2 regions of the Cytobacillus dafuensis genome follow, and region 2 is predicted to be linked to the other one. Evidence: predicted binding sites of a transcription regulator. Region 2 holds the regulator's gene; the other holds the start of a gene.
The links. The regulator Rex, encoded in region 2, represses fermentation and respiration genes when NADH is low (regulators of the CRP and FNR family bind a similar motif). The targets are predictions, from matches to a motif close to TTGTGAAATATTTCACAA.
Positions count from the first base shown of each region.

Region 1: a site for Rex is predicted at 4,119-4,136, ahead of FSZ17_RS08090 (YwiC-like family protein). Genes of this name have one in related genera too.

Region 1 is NZ_CP042593.1:1,703,309-1,710,827, forward strand. Features, by position in the region: gene FSZ17_RS08065 (TIGR04053 family radical SAM/SPASM domain-containing protein) at 1-89, shown strand, start outside; gene moaA (GTP 3',8-cyclase MoaA) at 201-1,217, shown strand; gene ric (iron-sulfur cluster repair di-iron protein) at 1,383-2,078, opposite strand; gene FSZ17_RS08080 (molybdopterin molybdotransferase MoeA) at 2,285-3,550, shown strand; gene mobB (molybdopterin-guanine dinucleotide biosynthesis protein B) at 3,544-4,074, shown strand; gene FSZ17_RS08090 (YwiC-like family protein) at 4,193-4,909, shown strand; gene FSZ17_RS08095 (Crp/Fnr family transcriptional regulator) at 5,094-5,786, opposite strand; gene argC (N-acetyl-gamma-glutamyl-phosphate reductase) at 6,026-7,057, shown strand; gene argJ (bifunctional ornithine acetyltransferase/N-acetylglutamate synthase) at 7,071-7,519, shown strand, end outside.
Region 2 is NZ_CP042593.1:634,952-642,470, reverse strand. Features, by position in the region: gene groL (chaperonin GroEL) at 1-1,373, opposite strand, end outside; gene groES (co-chaperone GroES) at 1,437-1,721, opposite strand; gene FSZ17_RS03360 (CPBP family intramembrane glutamic endopeptidase) at 1,980-2,711, shown strand; gene FSZ17_RS03355 (YdiK family protein) at 2,708-2,914, shown strand; gene FSZ17_RS03350 (redox-sensing transcriptional repressor Rex) at 2,988-3,635, opposite strand; gene moaC (cyclic pyranopterin monophosphate synthase MoaC) at 3,662-4,150, opposite strand; gene FSZ17_RS03340 (ABC-F family ATP-binding cassette domain-containing protein) at 4,608-6,530, shown strand; gene tsaD (tRNA (adenosine(37)-N6)-threonylcarbamoyltransferase complex transferase subunit TsaD) at 6,761-7,519, opposite strand, start outside.

The DNA.
Region 1 (7,519 bases), 1.1 Mb from region 2:
GTGCCTATGCTATGACGGGGGATTACATGGAAAGTGAGCCATTCTGTGTCTATATTCCTAGAGCATTAAGAAAGAAAGCAACATCGTAAAAACAGTACCACGATGAACCGATTAAGAACAATATGTGAATAATACCATTTTTAATGGCAACATATGCTACAATATTGAAAAAGAGATCACTCTTTATTGGAGTTGATATTATGAAAAAATTAATCATCAAAGACAAATTAAATAGACCTCTAAGAGATTTACGAATTTCTGTTATTGATCGCTGTAATTTTCGCTGTACCTATTGTATGCCTGCAGATAAATTTGGACCAGATTTTGCTTTCTTACCGAAAAGTGAATTATTAACTTATGAGGAAATTGAACGGCTTGCCAAAATATTTGTAGATCTTGGCGTAGAAAAGATTAGGCTTACAGGCGGAGAGCCTTTGCTCAGGAAGGATTTGCCGATTTTAGTCAAAAAGCTTTCTAATATTCAAGGCTTACAAGATATCGGCCTAACAACCAATGGAGTATTACTGCCAAGGTATGCTAAAGAATTGAAGGAAGCTGGTTTATTACGAGTAAATGTTAGTCTGGATTCCTTAAATAGTGAATTATTTGGCAAAATTAACGGAAGAAATGTGGGAGTTCAAGCTGTTCTAGATGGCATCCAAGCGGCTCAGGAAGCAGGCCTTGGTGTAAAAATCAATATGGTTGTAAAAAAAGGCTTAAACGATTCTGAAATAGTTCCAATGGCTAACTTTTGTAAGGAAAAAGGAATTCAGCTTCGATTTATAGAATTCATGGATGTCGGCAGCACCAATGGCTGGAAAATGGATGATGTTATAACCAAAAAAGAAATATTTGAGCTACTTAAAAAACATTATTTATTGGATCCAGTTGAACCAGACTACTTTGGGGAAGTTGCAAAGCGTTATCGCTATGAAGGAACGAATATTGATGTTGGATTTATCCCTTCTGTATCGGAATCATTCTGCTCAAGCTGCACCCGCTCTAGATTATCTGCAAATGGACAAATTTTCACATGTCTCTTCAATGGAGATGGACATGATATAAAAGAATTTATGAGACAAGGTACAACAGACGAAGAAATAAGTAAGCGCATTAAAGACATATGGAGTGACAGGAAAGACCGCTACTCTGATGAAAGAACAGAAGAAACAGCAAGAAATCGGAAAAAAATAGAAATGTCCTATATTGGTGGTTAGTATAACCCTGTCTAGCAGAATGCCTAGGCAGGGTGTTTTTTTTAATAATGAAATGAACAGAATTATATTTTATAAATTCATTTCGCAAAAAAGAAATCGGCAAACTCGCCGATTTCTCCCATTCTGTCTTTATCGCTAATTTTGGAAATGGAACAATTTTAGTATTTACATATATCTTGGGAATAAAATATTGTTCTCCAAATGTACATGCATAAATGTTTGTTCTTCTAGCATTTCAAGGCGCTTATATACAAGTGTATATGTACCACAAGCATTTAGAGGAAGCTTATAATCATATGTTACCTCTCTAAGCTCTCTTAAAATTTCACCAACTTGGTCATGCTCTTTTTCGAGCTCTTTTATATAATTTACTATTTCTTCGCGATTTTCTAATGCTGGATTGTCTAATTCTTTCAACAAAGGGAAAACAGTTTCCTCTTCTTTAGCTGTATGCTCAATCATTTCTTTTTTAAACACACTAAATAATTCATAAACTTTTACTAACTCTGGGTGATTAGAACCGTGAACTTTAGATACCTTCGTCACATACGGGCTTAATTGGGCAAGCTCATCTAGAAGAGGGGTATGATAATGGACATTGATATGATTGATAATGTCTTCTGAACTGCTGTTAGTCCAAACCTCCATATCATCGTTATGATTATTTTCCTTCGTGTATATTTCATTTAAATCATTCATTAGTTGCTCCATATTAATGGAGAGCTCAGTTGCAGCTGTAATTAATGGAGTATTTCCACCGCAGCAGAAATCTATTCGATAGCGTTTAAACACATCACTTGTTTTCGGTAGTGCATTGACAATATCTTTAACTAATGATGTTTCTGTAAAAGGCATGTTCATTCTTTGAATACCCTCCTTATAAAAATTCTATTGTATACATGCTTAGCATAAAGGATAAATAATATGAAGCTGGTGACCTCAATCACACTTTCTTATTTTTTTGAAAAAAACTATTAAAGAGAGAGAGGATGTGAGGTTTGTCATGTAGAATCAAATGAATTACATATATAATAAAGTAGAAGATCAAGGCTTAGGAGCTGATACTATTGGTTGAAAGAAGAACTCCAATACCTGTAGGAGAAGCAGTCAAACGTGTGATGGACTTTTCAATACAGGGACAAACAGAATTTATTTCAATAAATAAAAGTTTTGGCAGATATTTGTCTGAAGATATTACTGCGACAAATGACGTTCCACACTTTGATCGTGCCCCCTATGATGGTTTTGCTGTTAGAGCGATTGATACAAAATTAGCGGCACAAACAAATCCAGTGGAATTCGAGGTTGTCGACCATATTGGAGCAGGATTAATCACAACAAAGAGTGTAGAAGCTTTTCAAGCTGTTCGTATTATGACTGGTGCTCAAATGCCTTCTGAATGTGATGCAGTTGTTATGCTTGAGTTAGCAAAGGTATATGAAAAGGACGGAAAAAGCTTTATGTCAATTAAACGTCCATATAATTCAGGTGATAATGTTTCATATCGAGGGGAAGATGCTAAGGAAGGCGATGTCCTCATTAGAAAAGGGACAAAGATTAATCCTGGAACACAAGCGATTCTTGCTACATTCGGCTACGCAAAAGTTCCAGTGGCAAGGAAACCATTAGTAGGTCTTTTTGCAACAGGTACGGAGCTATTGGATGTTGATGATCCATTAGAGCCAGGAAAAATCAGGAACAGCAATTCACATATGATTGCGGCTCAAATTGAAAGAACAGGTGCAGAAGTCCTTTATTTTGGCAAGCTTCCTGATGAATTTGAAACCTGCTATGAAGCGGTCAAACAGGCACTTGATAAAGTTGATATGCTAATTACAACAGGTGGAGTTTCTGTAGGCGATTTTGATTACTTACCTGCCATTTATGAAAAAATGAAGGCCGCGGTTCTATTTAATAAGGTGGCTATGCGTCCTGGCAGTGTAACAACTGTAGCTCAATTTGAGGGAAAGCTTTTATTTGGATTATCTGGAAACCCATCCGCATGTTATGTTGGTTTTGAACTTTATGCACGGCCAATTATAAGGAAAATGCTGTTTACTGAGAAGCCACATCTACGTAAAGAAAAAGCAATTCTTGAAGAAGACTTTTTAAAGGCAAATCCTTTTACTCGCTTTGTAAGAAGTGACTTAACTTTTAAAGAAGGTAAATTGGCAGTTTCTCCAAGCGGATTAGATAAATCTAATATTGTGATGAGTCTTGCTGGGGCTAACTCCTTTATTATTTTACCAGGAGGAACAAGAGGCTTCGAGGCAGGTACAGAAGTAGATGTATTATTGCTAGAAGATTTTACTGGAAATGAGTGGCCATGGTAAAAGCACCAATAATTTTTCAAATAGTTGGTTACCAGAATAGCGGAAAAACAACGCTTGTGAAAAAAGTGATTGAATGTTTATCTAAAAATGGATTTGCGGTGGCTACTATCAAGCATCATGGGCATGGAGGCAAACCGGACATTATTGATAGTAAGGACTCAGGTCAGCATATAGCTTCAGGTGCACTATATTCTATCGTAGAAGGAAGTGGAAGGCTTCTGTTGCAAGCCGAAAAATTGGCCTGGACTTTACAAGAACAAATTAGAATTCTGGAGTCTCTAAAGCCTGACTTTATCATCATTGAAGGACATAAAAATGAAGAGTATCCTAAAGTTGTGATCATAAAGGAAAAAGAAGACCATGCTCTTTTATCAAGTTTGGAAAATATTAAAGCTGTTATCTCTTGGAACAATATAGCTGAAGAAATCCAAAATACATTTTCTCCAATCTCCTTTTTCAATGTTCATGACAATAAAGGGTTAGAATGGATTTGCCAGTACTTGATGAAACAATTAAATAAATAGAGCTTTGTCAAAGAACCGTCAAATTTTGACGGTTCTTTCTTTATCTGTGATGCTTTTCACTTTATAAGTATGGATTTATGTATATAGTATAGAAAGCTTCAGTAGGGAGGTAATGAAAATGAAGCTATTTTTACCGAAACAGCATGGTGCATGGGCAATGTTAATTATCCCTTTTTGGCTCGGTGTTGCAGCATCTGAATTTCACTGGGCTCATATTCCCTTTTTCATTGGGTGGTTATTATTATATTTAGCTACATATCCAATGCTTTTATTATTTAAAAAGAAAAAAACATCCTTTTATGTAAAATGGACGATTATTTATTTTGTTCCTGCATTAGCTGTGCTAAGTATCCCATTATTGGTAAGGCCCTCTATTTTAATATTTGGCTTGCTGATGACCCCTTTTTTTATACTTAATGCTTATTATTCATCGAAAAATAGAGATCGGGCATTTGGCAATGATTTAAGTGCTATTTTTGCTTTCTCACTTTCTGGACTAGCAAGCAGTTTTCTGCCAAACGGTGAAATCAACTCATCGGCAATTATTGTCTTTTTTAGTTCAATTTTGTTTTTTACTGGTTGTACTTTTTATGTAAAAACAATGATTAGAGAGAAAAAGAATCAAACATATAAATGGATATCATGGGTTTATCATATTGGTTTGATCATTGCATGGCTCATACTGGGTGAGTGGCAAATTGCCATTGCATTCCTACCGAGTATGATAAGGGCATTTGTATTTTATGGGAAGCCAATGTCTATGAACAAACTGGGAGTTCTTGAAATTGTTAATACAGCTTTCTTCTTTATCGCTATTCTTTTCGTTATTATCTAGAAAAGGGGCTGTCCCATAAGGTATCTGGCATCCACTTAATACACAATATCTAGAATTCCACTCACTTATTGATTCTAGATATTGTTCGTGGTGCCTGACCCCTTGCTTTGGGACAGCCCCTATTAAAATATGTATAGCATTTTAAGAGTTCGAGATATGACTAGTTGAAGGCACTTACTCTTTTCTATTCAATATTGCAAATATCTAGAGGACAGTTCTCACAATCAATTTCTTTTTTTAAGTAAGAAAGACTATGGATTGTAATAATTCCTTTATCAATAGAAAGGATTCCAATTTTCCTTAATTCACCAAGCATTCGATTTACTACTTCTCTTGATGTTCCGCAAAAATTGGCTAGTTCTTGATTGGTTAATGGTACTTTAATTGTTATACCTTCCCTCGATAATTCTCCATAGCTATTCGCAAGTCGTATTAAGGTTGAGTATAGAGCTCCTTTTTTTCCATGAAGAACAAGATCTCTAAATTTTGTTTGTGTTTTACGGTATTGAAGACTGATCCATTTCATCAATTCAAGTGCAAGTTGATGGTTTTGCTCAAGCTTTTCCTCAAGTTCGTCTTTAAAGATAACTAAAACTTCTCCACTTTCAATTACTTTAGCATTCATCATATATTTTGGTGAAAGACAAAAAAGCGATAATTCACCAATTAAATCACCTTTTGAGCACATTCTTAACGTGAGCTCGCGGCCATCAGGGACAATTTTACTAACCTGAATTAGTCCACTTTCCACAATGAAAAGCTCATTTGCGTGCATACCCTCTTGATAGAGAAATGTTCCTTTTATAATTTTTCTTTTATGATGAGCCATCAATAATATTTCTTTCAGTTCTTCTGAAAGCTCAGTAAAAGACTGCATTGAAAATTACCACCTTTTCCCGTAGTTTCTGTCCGTGGGAAAACGAACTTCTATCACTCAATTATATAAGTGTAAATAAATGAATCCTAAGATAATACTACTATTATATTGTAAAGTTGTAAAACATCAAGAAAAAACAGTTGATTTTATTTTTCCAAGTTTCTATAATAAGGGAAATACGATTTATAAATATAAATTAAAATGATTAAATATACAAAGAGGAAATGAAGGGAAAAGCTATGAAAGTTTCAATAATTGGAACAACTGGATATGGAGGAGCGGAATTACTGCGTATTTTATATAGACATCCTGAATTTGAAATTCAGTCTATTCATTCAACGAAAGAAGACCTTCCCATTTGGAAGGAATATCCTCACCTCTATGATGTAATGGACGAAAAATTGCAAAGCATTAACTCAGAAAAAATTGCGGAACAATCGGACATCGTTTTTCTTGCAACACCATCGGGAATTTCCGGGAAGCTAGCAGCAGATTTCGCTAATAAAGATATAAAAGTGATTGATTTATCAGGAGATTTAAGATTACCACCTGAGACGTATTTGCAATGGTACAAACATGAACCTGTCAATGAAGGCTTGACTGACAAAGCAGTTTATGGGCTATCAGAATGGTATAAGGAAGAAATTAAAAGTTCATCTTTGATTGCTAATCCAGGATGTTATCCTACATCAGCACTATTAAGTCTTGCACCCGTAGTGAAAGAAAATTTGATTGATCCATCAAGCATAATAATTGATGCGAAATCAGGTGTTTCTGGTGCTGGAAGATCTTTATCAAGAAATACTAGTTTTTCAGAGGCAAATGAGAACTTCAGAGCCTATAAAGTGAATGAACATCAGCATACACCGGAAATTGAGAAGCAGCTTCTGTTATGGAATAAAGAAATAAAACCAATAACATTTACAACACATCTATTGCCTATTACGAGAGGAATAATGACTACTAGCTATTCTCACCTATTAACAGCTTACACTACTCATCAGTTGCTTGAGCTATATAAAGAAATTTATAAAGGACATCCATTTGTCAGAATACGCCCTGAAAACAGCTTTCCATCTGTAAAAGAGGTTGCTGGTTCAAATTATTGTGATATTGGTCTTCATGCTGATCCGAGAACAGGCAGGCTAACAATAATATCAGTCATTGATAATTTAATGAAGGGTGCAGCAGGCCAGGCTGTACAAAATGCAAACATTATGTGTGGCTTTGATGATGAAGCAGGACTAGATTTTGTCCCAATGTATCCATAAGGAGGAATAAAAAATGCAAGCAGTATCCCAAACTGGGTTAATCAAAGAAATTACCGGAGGAAGTATCATTACCCCAAAAGGTTATAAAACTGATGGCGTTCATGCAGGTTTAAGATATTCGAAAAAAGATTTAGGAATTATTATTAGTGATGTTCCAGCAAATTGTGGTGCAGTTTATACTACGAGTCAATTTCAAGCAGCGCCATTAATAGTGACACAGGAAAGCATTGCATTTGAGGAAACAATCCAGGCAGTAGTAGTGAATAGTGCTTGTGCAAATGCATGTACGGGAGAGCGCGGCATAAGAGATGCATTCCAAATGAGAAAATGGACGGCGAAGAAATTTGATTTGCCTGAACATTACGTAGCTGTTGCATCTACTGGTGTCATAGGAGAATATTTGGCAATGGATAAGGTTGATACAGGAATTCAGAATTTTCAGCCTGGTATTGAGCCTGCTCA
Region 2 (7,519 bases):
TCTAGGCCAGCATTTTGAGAGATTGTGCGTACAGGCTCTTCCATCGCACGTAATACGATGTTGATACCAGTTGCGATATCGCCTTCTGCTTCAAGAGCAGCAACTTTATTGTATACGTTAAGTAGAGCAACTCCACCACCAGATACAATTCCTTCTTCAACAGCTGCACGAGTAGCGTTTAATGCGTCCTCGATGCGAAGCTTGCGCTCTTTTAATTCTGTTTCAGTAGCAGCACCTACTTTAATAACTGCTACACCGCCAGCTAATTTAGCTAAGCGCTCTTGTAATTTTTCTTTATCAAATTCAGAAGTAGACTCTTCTAATTGAACACGGATTTGGTTCACACGAGAAGCGATTTGCGCGCTGTCTCCAGCACCTTCAACGATTGTTGTATTTTCTTTCGTAACAACAACTTTAGAAGCACGGCCTAAAGATTCGATTGTTGCAGATTTTAGGTCACGGCCTAATTCTTCTGTGATTACTTCACCGCCAGTTAGGATAGCGATATCTTCTAACATTGCTTTACGACGGTCACCAAAGCCAGGAGCTTTAACAGCAACTGCATTGAATGTTCCGCGAAGCTTATTCACTACTAAAGTAGCAAGTGCTTCACCTTCAACGTCTTCAGCAACAAGTAATAATGACTTGCCTTGCTGAACCACTTGCTCAAGAACTGGAAGAATTTCTTGAATGCTTGTGATCTTTTTATCTGTAATTAAAATGTATGGATTATCTAGAACTGCTTCCATCTTATCAGAATCAGTTACCATGTATGGAGAAGCATATCCACGGTCGAATTGCATACCTTCTACTACATCAAGCTCAGTAGTGAAGCCTTTAGACTCTTCGATTGTGATAACTCCGTCGTTACCAACGCGCTCCATAGCTTCAGCGATTAGTTCGCCAACTTCTTTATCATCAGAAGAAATAGAAGCAACCTGTGCGATTGACTCTTTGCCTTCGATTGGTTTAGAAATTGTTTTTAACTCTTCAACAGCAGTAGCAACCGCTTTTTCGATACCTTTACGGATACCCATTGGGTTTGCGCCAGCTGTTACGTTTTTAAGACCTTCACGGATCATAGCTTGAGCAAGAACTGTTGCAGTTGTTGTACCATCACCAGCAACATCATTTGTTTTGCTAGCAACTTCAGCAACAAGCTTTGCACCCATGTTTTCGAAAGCATCTTCTAATTCGATTTCTTTCGCAATTGTTACACCATCATTTGTAATTAATGGAGAACCAAATTTCTTCTCAAGAACCACGTTGCGTCCTTTTGGTCCAAGAGTTACTTTTACTGCATCTGCAAGAGCGTCAACACCGCGGAGCATTGCGCGGCGAGCATCTTCACTAAACTTAATCTCTTTTGCCATGAATAAAAACCTCCTCAAAATATTTAAAGTAATTTTTCTTAAAATGTATAAGCTGTGCGGGTATTAGCCGATAACAGCAAGAATGTCGTTTTCGCGTAAAATTAAATATTCTTTGCCTTCGTACTTCACTTCAGTACCAGCATATTTTGAGAAGATAATACGGTCGCCTTCAGCAACTTCAAGGGCTACACGCTCACCGTTCTCAAGAACGCGGCCAGTTCCTACAGCAACAACATTGCCTTCTTGAGGCTTTTCTTTAGCAGTGTCCGGCAAAACGATGCCGCTTGCAGTTTTTTCTTCAGTTTCAACAAGCTCGATAATAATTCGATCACCTAGTGGCTTTAACAAGTGAAACAACCTCCTCAATAAATATGTAATTTATTTTATTAGCACTCTCTAACCTTGAGTGCTAACACAATTAATATATTAAAGAATCTCCTATCTATTTGCAAGAGTGAAGCTCAATTTTTTCAAAAAAAAATTATATGTCCTCACCGATAGTTAAGTTTAGATTCAAAAATTCATTTTGAGTGTACTATTTGAAACATGTACCTTTTTATGAGTAAAATGTAGTTTAGTGTACACTATTAATAAGGAGATAAATTGGTGAAAAAAGAATACTGGATCATTCTCATTGTTTATATAACCATGCAATTATCAGGCGTCATTGGAGTTCCGCTCGTTGCTTATATCGGAACCCTTTTAGGAAAAAGTATGCAGGAAATGGAGATTATCTCGGTAACTTCATGGATTGTGATCAGCTTTACCATTACATTAATCATCACTTTAGTATTGCTGCGAAAAGAAATGAAAGATCACACTTTAATGAGGAATTCAGCTTCTGCTGCTTCTTCTATTACGTGGGCCATTGGCGGTGTTTTCCTTGCTTTTTTCGCACAAACGATTGCAGCCAATATTGAGAGCTTAATTGGAATTGAAATGGGCTCTGAAAACACACAGCAAATTATGCAGCTTATTCAAGCTTCACCTATCATCATCATTGTCAGCTCTGTGATCGGTCCCATCTTAGAGGAAATTGTTTTTCGAAAAATCCTTTTCGGTTCGCTCCACAAGAGAATGAACTTTTTTCTGGCAGCTTTAATTAGCTCTGTTATTTTCGCGCTTGCCCATGCCGAAATCGAACATATCCTTTTATATTCTGCAATGGGTTTTACATTTGCCTTTCTCTATGTCAAAACAAAGCGCATCATCGTACCGATTTTTGCCCATGTGGCAATGAATACATTCGTCGTCATCCTGCAGCTAAACAAAGACAATATTGAAAACTGGCTTAAGGATATGGAAAAAATTCAAAGCTTTATTGGAGGATTTTTATGAAAAGGACACCATTGTTTTCAGGCATTATCTATATCATTCTTGGAATCCTCTTTACCCTAATGGCAATCCAGAATACTCAAAATGAACAAACCTGGGGAATGTTTACCTATCTATTCATTATTATAGCAACCATGGACTTAGGTACAGGCTTACGATTGGTTGCGTTTCACTTTAAAATAAAAAATAGTCAACCAAAAAAATGAGCCTTCGTGGAGGCTCATTTCTTTTGGTTAGGATATGGATTATGATTGCTACAGCCTTAGATTCTAGAAAGCATTAATCATTTTCTGCTGGATAATGCTTTAAAAAGTAGATAAGTGATTGAAGCTCGACTGCTAAATCGATATGGTGAATTCTAATTGTAGGTGGAACCGAAAGCCGGGCTGGTGTAAAATTCAAAATGCCCTTCACATGGCTTTGAGCAATTCTGTCCGCAATTGATTGGGCTGCTGGAGCAGGAACAGTTAATATGACTACTTGAATCTGTTGATCTTGGATGACTTTTTCAAGATCATTCATATGAAAAATAGGGACATCACTAATATGGGTTCCAACCTTCCCCTCGTCCACATCAAAAGCAACTTCAATTTTCGTATTATTGTTTTTAAGAAAATTATAATTCAAGAACGCAGTCCCTAAATTACCAACCCCTATAAGGGCTACCTTTATCAGTTCATCCTGATCCAAAGTTTTCCGAAAAAAAGAGAGCAAGTAATTGACGTTATACCCATACCCCTTTTTCCCTAAAGCTCCGAAATAAGAGAAGTCCCTTCTTATCGTTGCAGAATCAACCTTTACAGCATCACTTAATTCTGCCGATGATACCCTCTGCTTTCCAGAAGCATGCAAATTTTTAAGAAAACGATAATATAAAGGGAGACGTTTTGCAGTTGCTTGTGGAATTTTCATTGATTCACTTGCCATATATGTATCTCCTCTCCAAATTCTAACTATTCAATCTCTCGCTTAAAATCTCCATTCTTACCACCAGTTTTTTCAACTAAATACGTTTTACCGATAACCATCCCTTTATCAACCGCTTTACACATATCATATACGGTAAGCGCACATACAGATGCAGCTGTTAGCGCTTCCATCTCTACACCTGTGTTACCCTTTGTTTTGACAGTAGCAGTAATAAAAAGTATGTACTCATCTTGTACAATCTTCCATGAGAATGAAATATCCACTCCAGTTAGTGGAATCGGATGGCACATAGGGATGATTTCCCACGTTTTCTTGCAAGCCATTACACCCGCAACCTGGGCAACCGCAAGTACATCGCCTTTTTTCATTTTATTCGAAGCAATATTTTCATATATTTCTTTATTAACTGTAATACTTGAGTGAGCAATCGCCGTACGAACCGTTTCCGGCTTATCACTAACATCGACCATTTTTGCTCTGCCTTCTTGATTAAAATGTGTAAACTCAGTCATAATAACACCTCACAATCAAATCATACACTATTTTTATCCAAATGTGTAAACATTGTAAGGCTTTTCACAAATAAGATTTGATTAGGAAATCCTTACTAACACGACTATTATAGAGAAATTATATGTTTAAATAAAGTGAAACTTCCATCAGTGGGGGTTTTTCGACGCACAGGACGTGCTAGTGCCGACGTTACCACAGGACGTGGCGTTCTTAGTCGGCCTTCATCCCCCACTGATGGTTAGTTGAACCAATCGGGCATTTACGGGCAGTTGATCCCCCACTTACTCTTCTTTGCATACGCGAATCCTTGAAATGGGGGTCTTACTGCCCGTTAATCTGCGATAACCACACAGTAAATAAAAAATTTTAAGAGAGTGCTTCTCACACAAACACTCCTTTATTGCCCATCATATATGAATGGGTTACACTATCTCTATAACATAGAGGTGAAAAAAAATGATTTTATTACAAGTCAATCAATTAATAAAAAACTTCGGTGCCGAAGTTATTTTATCGAATATAAAGCTTGAAGTACAAACTCGCGACAGAATTGCCCTTGTTGGACGCAATGGAGCCGGTAAATCCACACTTTTAAAAATTATTGCTGGTCAAATGTCCCATGATTCTGGAGATATTATCAAGCCAAAGGAAGTAGAAATTGGCTATCTAGCACAAAATACAGGCCTTGAATCCGAGCGTTCGATTTGGGACGAAATGCTAACTGTATTCGATCATTTGCAAAAGCTCGAGAAGAATTTACGCAGGCTTGAAGAGAGAATGTCTGAGCCTGAAGCAATGGCAAATCAGGAAGATTATGATCGAATTTTAAAAGAGTATGACGAACGGCAGGTTCAATTTAAAGAATTAGGAGGCTATCAATACGAATCAGACATCCGCTCTGTCCTTCACGGATTGAATTTCCAATCCTTTAGTTATGATACAAAAATATCTACATTAAGCGGCGGACAGAAAACAAGGCTTGCTTTAGGAAAACTGTTATTAAAGAAACCCGATATATTAATATTGGACGAGCCTACGAACCATTTAGATATTGATACATTATCCTGGCTAGAGCAATATTTACAAGGATACGATGGAGCCATTCTAATCGTCTCCCATGATCGATACTTTTTAGATAAAGTCGTTACACAGGTGTATGAATTATCAAGAAATCAAATTCGAAAATATTTAGGGAACTACAGCTCCTATCTTGACCAAATGGCCGCAAACTATGAACGCGAAATGAAGCTCTATGAGAAACAGCAGGAAGAAGTAGCTAAGCTGCAGGATTTTATTCAGCGTAATCTAGCGAGAGCCTCCACGACAAAAAGAGCGCAAAGCAGAAGAAAACAGCTAGAAAGAATGGACCTAATGGATCGTCCACTTGGTGATGAAAAATCAGCTTCATTTGGATTCCAAATTGATAAACAATCAGGGAATGAAGTATTGAAGGCTCATTCTGTTGCTGTCGGTTATAGTGGAGAGATGATTTCAAAGGATATTTCTTTCCGTATCACTCGGGGTGAAAGCTTTGCCCTTGTTGGTCCAAACGGAATTGGCAAATCCACACTTTTAAAAACTATTATCAACAAGCTGCCCCTTCTTGAAGGTGATCTGAACTTCGGTTCAAATGTAGCTATTGGCTATTACGATCAAGAACAGGCTGAGCTTACATCGAATAAGCGTGTGCTTAACGAGCTTTGGGACGATTATCCACTAAAACCAGAAAAAGAAATTCGGACCGTGTTAGGTAACTTTCTTTTCTCTGGAGATGACGTCTTAAAAACAGTCTCAACATTAAGCGGAGGTGAGAAGGCGCGTCTAGCCTTAGCTAAGTTAATGATGCAAAAGGCTAATTTCTTAATCCTGGACGAGCCTACAAACCATCTTGATTTAGATAGTAAAGAAATTCTAGAGAATGCATTAATTGATTACCCTGGTACCATTCTATTTGTATCCCACGACCGTTACTTTATTAATCGAATTACAACCAAAGTTCTTGAGCTTAGTGAAAAGGGAGCGACTGAATATCTAGGTGATTACGATTATTATGTTGAAAAAAAGCAAGAACAAGAAGAGTTAAAAACACTGGCTTCATCTAAAATTCCTTCTTCTCCACAGCAAGTAAATCAAGAAAAAAGCTCTTATCAAATGGATAAGGAAGCTAAAAAAATTGAAAGACAGAGACAAAGAAGACTAGAAGAAGTCGAGAAACAAATTGAAGCGTTAGAAATGAAAATTGCTGAATTTGAGCAACTCCTCTGCGAACCCGATGTGTATCAAGACCATGAAAGAGTCATGGAGATTACAAAAGAGAATAACGAAACGAAGGCTAAATTAGAAGCATTAGTTGAAGAGTGGACAGTACTTGCTGATTAATGAAAGATTTTTAGAAAATCGACCAGGAGATTCTCCCTCTTGGTCTTTTTCTTATCCACAAAAATATTCACATATAATGGACTGAAATAGAGGGATTCCACAGACTTCTCCACATTATCCACAATTTATTGTGTTTTTATCCACATTATACACAATTAAATACGTGTATTCCTATTTTTATCCACATGAAAATAGTCCCCATTTAATGAGGACTATTACCTATCAATGTTTTAGTTGTGGATAGAAATATCGAGGCCTGGATTGGCATTCAGTGCCATCGTTGACCGAATCCCTTTTTCGAATAAGATACTCCCTGCTGCAGCAATCATAGCTGCATTGTCCGTACATAAGGATAGAGGCGGAATAATGAGCTGAATATCTGTTGAATTTTCAAAAACTTCCTGCAAAGCGGCACGTAAACCTTTATTTGCAGCCACACCGCCAGCTAACAATACTTGTTTTACTTTATATTCCTGAACTGCATTAACCGTTTTTGTTACGAGCACATCAATGACGCTTTGTTGAAAGCTTGCTGCCAAATCTTCTGGGGATATCTTTTCCCCACGCTGTTCCGCATTGTGGACTGTGTTGATAACTGCTGATTTTAATCCACTAAAACTAAAATCATAGGATCCTTCCTCTAGCCATGCTCTTGGTAGAGGGATGATAGGCTCTCCTTCTTGAGCAAGACGATCAATATGAGGTCCTCCAGGATAAGGCAGGCTTAAAGTTCTTGCAACTTTATCATACGCCTCGCCTGCAGCATCATCTCTAGTTTCACCAATTACTTCAAAATGTCCATGCTCCTTCATAAAGACAAGCTCTGTATGTCCTCCTGAAACAACAAGTGAAAGCAATGGAAATTCCATCTCAGCAACGAGACGATTCGCATAAATATGGCCTGCAATATGATGTACCCCGATTAATGGAATTCCATGTGCAAAAGCGACCGCTTTGGCTGCGTTAACACCGATAAGAAGTGCTCCCAC